Regions from separate parts of the Citrobacter sp. KH_055_1 genome, predicted to be linked through region 1. Evidence: predicted binding sites of a transcription regulator. Region 1 holds the regulator's gene; each other region holds the start of a gene.
What was found. Region 1 encodes LexA, which represses DNA repair genes until DNA is damaged. Its sites were predicted from a motif close to TNCTGTATGTACATACAGNA; they were not measured.
Positions count from the first base shown of each region.

Region 2: a site for LexA is predicted at 1,613-1,632, ahead of rmuC (DNA recombination protein RmuC). Genes of this name have one in related genera too.
Region 3: a site for LexA is predicted at 2,077-2,096, ahead of AC3ITF_RS12750 (DinI-like family protein). Genes of this name have one in related genera too.

Region 1 covers NZ_CM174473.1:4,414,926-4,418,193, reverse strand. The annotation lists gene plsB (glycerol-3-phosphate 1-O-acyltransferase PlsB) at 1-954, opposite strand, end outside; gene AC3ITF_RS20770 (diacylglycerol kinase) at 1,125-1,493, shown strand; gene lexA (transcriptional repressor LexA) at 1,603-2,211, shown strand; gene dinF (MATE family efflux transporter DinF) at 2,343-3,268, shown strand, end outside.
Region 2 covers NZ_CM174473.1:4,646,531-4,649,798, reverse strand. The annotation lists gene AC3ITF_RS21830 (dienelactone hydrolase family protein) at 1-509, opposite strand, end outside; gene udp (uridine phosphorylase) at 775-1,536, shown strand; gene rmuC (DNA recombination protein RmuC) at 1,678-3,108, shown strand; gene ubiE (bifunctional demethylmenaquinone methyltransferase/2-methoxy-6-polyprenyl-1,4-benzoquinol methylase UbiE) at 3,203-3,268, shown strand, end outside.
Region 3 covers NZ_CM174473.1:2,710,932-2,714,199, reverse strand. The annotation lists gene AC3ITF_RS12760 (PerC family transcriptional regulator) at 1-57, shown strand, start outside; gene AC3ITF_RS12755 (M48 family metalloprotease) at 308-1,714, opposite strand; gene AC3ITF_RS12750 (DinI-like family protein) at 2,115-2,348, shown strand; gene AC3ITF_RS12745 (hypothetical protein) at 2,762-2,962, shown strand; gene AC3ITF_RS12740 (RusA family crossover junction endodeoxyribonuclease) at 2,965-3,268, shown strand, end outside.

The DNA.
Region 1 (3,268 bases):
AACGTACGACAGCAGCATGTAATCCATATGGCTGCGGTGGCAGGGGACATAGACAATTTCATGTCCGTCGTGCGCCAGTTGGCGAACGCGTTCTGCATTGTGAACGTTAATACCCTGATACAGTCGGTTCCAGGTGAATCCCAGAATACGGTCAGTCAGGCGGATCATCTCGTAGGAGAAGTTGGCGGCGATCTCTTCCATCAGCGCAATGGCATTTTGCTGCGCTTTTTCGTGGGAGATTTTTTTACTGCGGGCTTCATCTTCTACCGCACGGGCGATTGCTTTTGAGGCCAGCAGCTTATTAAACAGATCCTGGCGGGCAGGGAGGCGCGGGCCAACAGCAGCTAAACGCTGACGGGCAAAGTGCATACGCGCCACGCGCGCCAGTTTCTGAGCGATGATTTTATCCGTACCGTGTTCGTCTGCCATGCGGCGCAGAGAGACCGACGGCGAGAAACGGACAAAACTGTCGCGACCGAGCCAGGAAACGGCGAAGAATTTCTGTACGCCGTTCAGCATGCGCAGCGGCGGGTTGACTTCACCTTTTTCGCGGCCAGGCGCGCGGCCAAACATCACCGAAACCGGCACCATCTGCACATCCAGGTCAGGATTGCTGCGATGCAGATCGAGATAGTTATGGAACAGCTTGATGGACTCTTCTTTTGGTGTGTAATAGGTGAACACACGCGGACCGCCGTGAATAAACACGTAGCGCGGCAGTAAAGTCCCGTCTATCTCCAGCGGTTCCAGGGGATCGGGAAGATCGTGCGCCAAACATTGGGCACGTAGCGTCAGCAAGTCTGCTTTTGAGTTGTACGGTAGGACGTACATAATGGGACGAGACGTATCGAGCCCCAACTCCGGGGCAGGTTCTGCCGGAATAGACTTGCTTTTTACCAGGACGCTTAATGGTAAATTCAGTAATTTGTAGTAAATTCGTGGCCAGCCGGACATAAACGATGTAAAGCCTCTGGTTAATAATGCAAATGCGCTGCAAGGATATCAGAAAGTTTAGTGAATTTCTGGTGTATCCCGTCATACTTCGCGCTGCTTTGCCACACCCTGAAACAAACGGGGTAACGTTACAATGACATTGACGCTAATAATGTAAAAAGGTTCTTTTGATGGCCAATAATACCACTGGATTCACCCGAATTATCAAAGCTGCTGGCTACTCGTGGAAAGGTTTTCGCGCCGCATGGATAAATGAAGCGGCATTTCGTCAGGAAAGTGTTGCCGTACTGCTGGGCGTCGCCATCGCCTGCTGGCTGGACGTCGACGCCATTACCCGTGTGTTGTTGATTGGTTCAGTAATGCTGGTGATGATCGTTGAAATCTTAAACAGCGCTATTGAAGCAGTGGTCGACCGTATTGGATCGGAGTATCACGAACTTTCCGGTCGAGCGAAAGATATGGGGTCGGCGGCTGTTCTGCTGTCTATTTTTGTCGCCCTGATCACCTGGGGCATCCTGTTGTGGTCCCATTTTCGATAAGGATTCCACAACTTCATAAATCTCCTGTTTTTTGTGCAGTTTGCGGTTCCAAAATCGCCTTTAGCTGTATATACTCACAGCATAACTGTATATACACCCAGGGGGCGGAATGAAAGCGTTAACGGCCAGGCAGCAAGAGGTGTTTGATCTCATTCGGGATCACATCAGCCAGACAGGTATGCCACCGACGCGTGCGGAGATCGCGCAGCGTTTGGGATTCCGTTCCCCAAACGCGGCTGAAGAACACCTTAAAGCGCTGGCGCGTAAAGGGGTGCTCGAAATCGTCTCTGGCGCATCGCGTGGTATTCGTCTGTTGCATGAAGAAGAGGTAGGATTACCGCTTGTAGGCCGCGTTGCTGCAGGTGAGCCGCTGCTGGCGCAACAGCACATCGAAGGCCACTATCAGGTTGATCCATCCCTGTTCAAACCTAATGCTGATTTCCTGCTGCGCGTCAGCGGTATGTCAATGAAAGACATTGGTATTATGGATGGCGATCTGCTGGCAGTGCATAAGACACAGGACGTGCGTAACGGCCAGGTGGTTGTTGCCCGCATTGATGATGAAGTGACGGTTAAACGCCTGAAAAAACAGGGCAATAAGGTCGAGCTTCTGCCAGAAAACAGCGAGTTCAAACCGATCGTTGTCGACCTGCGTGAGCAGAACTTCACCATTGAAGGACTGGCCGTCGGCGTTATCCGTAACGGTGAATGGCTGTAACGGTCTGTTGATTTCCTGTAGGCCGGATAAGACGGTTACGTCGTCATCCGGCAACGTGCCCGGTGGCACTCTGTTTACCGGGCCTGTACGATTTTTTCCAGTATCTCTAACGTCTTCTCAGGCTCTCCTGTATGCCTTTTTTTACCTCCTCTGATAAAGCACTCTGGCACCTTGCCCTGCCAATGATTTTCTCCAATATCACCGTTCCCCTGCTGGGACTGGTGGATACGGCTGTGATTGGTCATCTGGATAGCCCGGTCTATTTGGGTGGTGTCGCCGTGGGGGCGACGGCAACCAGTTTTCTCTTTATGCTGCTGCTCTTTCTACGCATGAGTACCACCGGGCTGACGGCTCAGGCATTTGGCGCAAAAAATCCGCAGGCGTTGGCCCGAGCACTGGTGCAGCCGCTGATTCTGGCTTTGGGGGCGGGGGCGGCAATTGCGCTATTTCGTACGCCGATTATCGATCTGGCGTTACACATCGTGGGGGGGAGCGAAGCGGTACTGGAACAGGCCCGGCGCTTTCTTGAAATCCGTTGGCTCAGCGCGCCTGCCTCGCTGGCGAACCTGGTACTGCTTGGCTGGCTGCTGGGCGTTCAGTACGCGCGAGCACCGGTGATCCTGTTGATTGTCGGCAATATCCTCAACATTGTGCTCGATATATGGCTGGTGATGGGGCTGCATATGAACGTGCAGGGCGCCGCGCTGGCGACGGTGATTGCCGAATATGCCACGTTGCTGATTGGCCTGCTGATGGTGCGCAAGGTTCTCCACCTGCGCGGTGTTTCGCTCATGATGCTGAAACAGGCATGGCGCGGAAACTTCCGCCGTCTGATGGCGCTTAACCGCGACATCATGCTGCGTTCGCTGTTGCTGCAGCTGTGTTTTGGTGCGATTACGGTACTCGGGGCGCGTCTCGGGGGCGATATTATTGCGGTCAACGCCGTTCTGATGACCCTGTTGACCTTCACCGCCTATGCGCTGGACGGATTTGCCTATGCCGTGGAAGCGCACTCTGGTCAGGCTTATGGTGCGCGGGATGGCAGCCAACTGTTGGA
Region 2 (3,268 bases), 230 kb from region 1:
TACCATGCCACTGCCGCTTTTAACTGCGGGTTGTGTGCGGCATACAGCCAGGTGATGCGTCCACCCCAGCAAAAACCAGTGATCATCAGTCGGTGTGCGTCACCACCGTTGCGTGAGGCCCAACTGGCGACGTGGTCCAGATCGGCCAGAACCTGAGAGTCCGGGACTTTGGCCACCAGGCCGCTTAACAGCGTTGAAATATCGGCAAAATCATTCGGATCGCCCTCGCGAAAGTAAAGCTCTGGAGCGACAGCCAGATACCCTTCCAGCGCCAGGCGGCGACAAATATCACGGATGTGTTCATGAACGCCAAAAATTTCCTGCACGACGATAACAACCGGTAGCGGACCTTCGCTGTGCTTCGGGCGTGCATGATACGCAGGCATATCATCGCCTTGAGACGGAATCGACGTTATTCCCGCGATGATTTCGTTATCCGGGGTGTGAACCGCCGTTGCTGCGGGTGGGGATACTGCAGGTGCAAAGCCAGATTGTCGTGTTGTTGCCATGGTATTCTCCGTACCCTTAAGTATTTAGCCAAATAGCGCATCATTAACTATAGACGCGTGCAACGAACCACATTGCCTTAAACGGTCTATCTTTTGTGCAAGGCTTGCCTGTATCGAACAGTTAATGTGACGTTCATCACTATTTGACGGTAATGAAATGCAATTGATTTACATCAAAGTGATGGCTGTCACGAAAATATGTTTATGCCTTCGGTAAAGTGTGTTTTTGCTTCTTCTGACAAAACCGATTCACAGAGGAGTTTTTATGTCTAAGTCTGATGTTTTTCATCTCGGCCTCACCAAGAACGATTTACAAGGGGCTACGCTTGCTATCGTCCCTGGCGACCCTGAGCGTGTGGAAAAGATCGCCGCGCTGATGGACAAGCCGGTTAAGCTGGCATCTCATCGCGAGTTCACTACCTGGCGTGCTGAGCTGGATGGTAAAGCTGTGATTGTCTGCTCTACCGGTATCGGCGGTCCGTCGACCTCTATCGCCGTAGAAGAACTGGCGCAACTGGGCATTCGTACCTTCCTGCGTATCGGTACGACCGGCGCTATTCAGCCGCATATCAACGTGGGCGACGTGCTGGTTACCACCGCGTCTGTCCGTCTGGACGGGGCGAGCCTGCACTTTGCACCGATGGAATTTCCGGCTGTTGCCGATTTCGAATGTACCACCGCGCTGGTGGAAGCCGCGAAATCTATTGGCGCGACTACCCACGTCGGCGTGACCGCCTCTTCAGATACCTTCTACCCAGGCCAGGAGCGTTATGACACCTTCTCTGGTCGCGTGGTGAGCCGTTTCAAAGGCTCGATGGAAGAGTGGCAGTCCATGGGCGTCATGAACTACGAAATGGAATCCGCTACGCTGCTGACCATGTGTGCAAGCCAGGGTCTGCGTGCCGGTATGGTTGCGGGTGTTATCGTTAACCGTACTCAGCAAGAAATCCCGAATGCTGAAACCATGAAGCAAACGGAAAGCCACGCGGTGAAAATCGTGGTAGAGGCTGCACGTCGCCTGCTGTAATTTTCTCTCCTTTCTGAAAAGGCCGACATGTTCGGCCTTTTTATTTTGCGCAGTACCTCGCAGGAAATTCCTTTTAAACTGGACGTTTATACAGCACAATTCTATTTTGTGCGGGTAAGTCGTTGCTGTAAGGGGGGCGTAGTGGATATTTCGATAATGATAAGTGCCGTCGTGGCGTTAGCTGCAGGGCTGCTTGTGGGCTGGCTGGCGACCAAAGCGCGTGCCGACCAAATCCGCGCGGATCTTATCGAAGAACGGCGTGAACTGGATATTGCGCTAAGCGCCGCACGTCAACAGCTGGCGCAGGAAGCCCACTGGCGCGACGAGTGCGAGCTACTCAACAACGAACTTCGCAGCCTGCAGAGTATTAACACCTCTCTGGAAGCCGATCTCCGGGAAGTCACCACGCGACTCGACGCGACGCAACAGCATGCGGAAGATAAAATCCGCCAGATGATCAACAGCGAACAGCGTCTGAGCGAACAGTTCGAAAACCTGGCAAACCGTATTTTTGAACACAGCAATCGTCGCGTTGATGAGCAAAATCGCCAAAGCCTGAATAGCTTGCTTACACCATTACGTGAACAGCTGGACGGTTTTCGCCGCCAGGTGCAGGATAGCTTTGGCAAAGAGGCGCAAGAGCGTCATACCCTGGCGCACGAAATTCGTAACCTCCAGCAACTGAACGCGCAGATGGCGCAAGAAGCGGTTAACCTGACACGGGCGCTGAAAGGCGATAACAAAACCCAGGGCAACTGGGGAGAAGTCGTACTCACGCGGGTACTGGAGGCGTCCGGTCTGCGCGAAGGCTATGAATATGAAACTCAGGTCAGCATAGAAAATGACGCACGATCGCGGATGCAGCCGGATGTTATTGTCCGATTGCCGCAGGGCAAAGACGTGGTGATCGATGCGAAAATGACGCTGGTGGCCTATGAACGCTACTTTAATGCAGAGGATGACTACACCCGCGAAAGTGCGCTACAGGAACATATCGCCTCCGTGCGTAACCATATTCGTCTGCTGGGCCGCAAAGACTACCAGCAGTTGCCGGGATTACGTACGCTTGATTATGTGCTGATGTTTATCCCGGTTGAGCCCGCTTTTCTGCTGGCGCTGGACAGGCAGCCCGAACTGATTACAGAAGCACTCAGAAATAATATTATGCTGGTAAGCCCGACCACGTTGTTGGTGGCATTGCGCACCATTGCTAATCTGTGGCGGTATGAGCATCAAAGTCGTAATGCGCAGCAGATCGCGGACCGGGCCAGCAAGCTTTATGACAAAATGCGGCTGTTTGTCGATGATATGTCAGCAATTGGTCAGAGCCTGGACAAGGCACAAGATAACTATCGGCAGGCGATGAAAAAATTGTCTTCAGGGCGTGGAAACGTTCTGGCTCAGGCAGAAGCGTTTCGTGGATTGGGTGTAGAAATTAAGCGCGAGATTAATCCTGAACTGGCTGAACAAGCCACGAGCCAGGATGAAGAGTTTCGTTTACGTTCGGTCCCCGAGGCGCAACAAGACGAGACTTACCCCGATGGAGAGGCGGTAAATCAGCAATCAAACTAGCCCGTTTGGGTTAGTTGAACCCGGTAGAAGGGTAGGGCAAATTGGCCCAATCTGTTACACTTCTCGAACATTTTTTGGATGAGCAGGCACTGAGATGGTGGATAATTCACAAGAAACGACGCACTTTGGCTTTCAGACCGTCGCTAAAGAGCAGAAAGCT
Region 3 (3,268 bases), 1.7 Mb from region 1:
GTTGCCCGTATTGCCAAGCGTCGCAAAGACTGTCTGCGCCAGGCGGGGAGGGCATAACCGATGACTAGTGCAAAACATACAGTAAGCTGGAGCAAATCTTTTCCCTAGTTGTTGGAAAAGTGCAAGATCAAACACACCCGCCACAGAAGCTTGCGGTTATGATGGTCGTCTTGCAATGGATCACAGCCCTACGTGAAAAGAAATGCCGCTTTAATGCGGCATATCACTGGGCTGAATTTTTTGTTATGCTCAAAATAAATATTTAAACAGACTCGCATAAAAATCTGATTGAATAGAAATTTGATATTTACTCGTATAAACAAGGTTTTAAAATTTCCATGATTTCATCTGCAGTCAGGCTTTCAAGTTTAGTTAATGCCTTATTATAGAATACAGAGGAATATCTACTAATAGGTGATGAACCTCGAAGGCGGTCGCCCATTGCTTCAAGAAATCTTTCTTTCCGCTCTTTGGCTGGAGGGTGTGTTCCAGAGATTGTTTTTATTGGCAGTAAGTCGATTAATTTGGTACTCATTATTTTGAGGGATTCTTCCACGAAGTACATATGCTCAAAAAGTATTAATGTAGACGTAAGTGATAAACTTAAGGAGTATTCGACTTCGTAAGGGATTTTTCTTTCTTTTCTTTTTAATGATCTGTTTACTCCATCTTGGAATTTTATCGCAATCATCTTGGCTGCAAGAGCATCCGCTTCAATTTCAAAGCTTCTTAAGATACTACTTGCATCATCTTTCTTTAATACATCCTTTTTTCTCTGAGGGTGATGATATAAATGATGTGATAATTCATGCATCATTATAAAGTCTATTTGTTCGGCAGTGATGTTATGTATGTTTTGTGCGTTATTCTCAAAGCAGATCGGATTTGCGGGGAATTTTAAAGGGGAGATTTCTGTTGAAAAATACAAGGATCGAGGGAGTAAATAGGATAGTGCTCTATCGTATCTCTTAACTCCGGCCATTTCTTCTGTTGAGTGGAAGTGAATTAGTATGGTATTGAAGTCATCTAATATTGGCTCAAGTGCGTAATTAACTGTTATAAATCTGAAGTTATCATATACTAAAGAAGAAGCATTCATCCCCTTCTTTTTTACAGGATAGAAAATAATATTATCAAGTTTTGTTTTTTTTATAACTTCCTCAGGTATATGCATCATAATACGTAATTGACTTAGCCTAGGCCAGTATGGTTGCAATGACATCGGTTCTGCAAATTCTTCAGATAATGCGTATGCCATTTTTAATGCTACGTAATTTTCAATGTCTCTATGGAAAGCCATATTAACAAGTTCATCTTCACTTTCAGGAAGTGGGAAACTCGTAAATAAAAAGGTTCTTAAAGTTTGGAATATTAATTCTTCGGGTGATGTTGGTGAGGAATTAAATATCTCCTCAATTGCAATTTTTTGTTCAGTCGTTACTTTAGGGAGTGACCTATAATCAAGTGTCATTAATTGATCCAAGTCAAAAGTGATTGCCTTGGTTTTTTTTATCTCTATCTTCATTTTTTCTAGAAGATTTTGAGTGTTGAAGAGCATTAAGGAGATTTGATCTTTGTTTAATAATGGTTTGCATAGTTTGCAATCACTCCCCATATAATTCGCGTACTTATCATTGAACGAATAAAGTCTTTTTCGAGTCGATGCTATTTTTTTATTTCTTTTTCTTTTTTTAATTTTTATCTTTTTTTTCACTTTTATATCCTTAATTATTCACTTCTGTGATTATTGAATTAGAGATCGTTAAGATGATTACTTAAACTCAGGAGTAACTATTTTTCATAACCCTGCTCATTTTGCTTGTTTAAAACGCTCTAATGCAACTACCTGGATTGGTATTTTACTCAACTTGGGTGCTGTTGGTGACGCAGTTGGTTGAAAAGTGAACATTTTATCTTAGCTGCAAAGAGCTTAGCGCCTAAAATTCTCGGTAAGGATTGTATTAAAAAAATGGATAAGCTCTATTAGAGCCGCTTAGCAATGGGTATTTTTCATGAGTGGGCATTTACATTAGCATTTTGTGCGGCTAAGTCGTTGATCAAATACACTCATCAGTGTACTGTATGAATATACAGTTAAGGCGACAGAGGCATTTATGAAAGTTGAATTAACCATTGATCGTACTAAAGAACTTCCGAAAGGCACGGTTCCCGCACTTGAAAAAGAATTGTTAAAACGGCTCCAGAATCAGTTCGATGAGTGCAGTCTGATCATACGCCGTGCAGGTCCCGATAGGTTACGTGCTTACGGTGGTGAGAAAGAAGCCAAGAAGAAAGTTGAGGTAATCCTCCAGCATACTAGGGAAAGCGCAGACGACTGGTTTTGTTGATACAGCATGCAATGACTTTCCAGTGTGGAGGGGGAGTGGTGGAACAGAAAGAAGAATTACCAAATTATGGATATGCAGTCATCAGATGTCACGATGGAGTCATCGTTGCCAGGCTGCAATCATTTCCTGAGTGTGAGCGCGCCCTGATGTACCGACGCGGTAGCATGGTGTCATTTATGCCTCTTCAGGATGATGAAATTATTGGCACACCTACGTTGTTTACTCAGATGCTGGAAAGGGCGGGTTATCGCGTTACCCAGAATTCTGTTACACTCCCGTCATAGGCCTGAACAACCTATACCTGCTGCGCCACAGGAGAAAAGCCCCATGGCGCAAGAACAATTCAAGCAATCCCTCATACTGACGTTATCCAACGCCAGCGATTTTCTTTTTGCCGCATCCAGAGGTGCGTTATGAAGAAAAGCTGGTTTCAACATACACAACTCACCACTGAGCAGGCTGATGAACTGGAAGCCCGCTATAAAGCAAAGCAGATTAAGACCGAGCGTAGTCTGGATAATGACTTTATTCACTGGACGATCAGCGCGTTCTTGCCGGAAGCATCTAGGCCTCCTCGTCAGGACAGAACCTGGCAACAACGGGTCTGGAGGTGATTGTGAAAGTCTACGATATCACCCCAATGGGCAAGCCTAGGATGACGCGCGCTGACAAATGGAAAAAGCGCCCCGAGGTTCTGCGTTACCGGGCTTTCTGTGATGAAGTTCGTCTGCAGGGTGTTGAGCTGGCGGAAAGCGGTTCGCATGTCACTTTCATTCTTCCGATGCCAGCGAGCTGGAGCAAAAAGAAACGGGCTGAGTTCAACGGTAAACCACACCAGACTAAACCTGATTTCGACAACATGATGAAAGCCCTGATGGATGCTATTTACGAAGATGACGCTCACATCTGGGATTCACGCG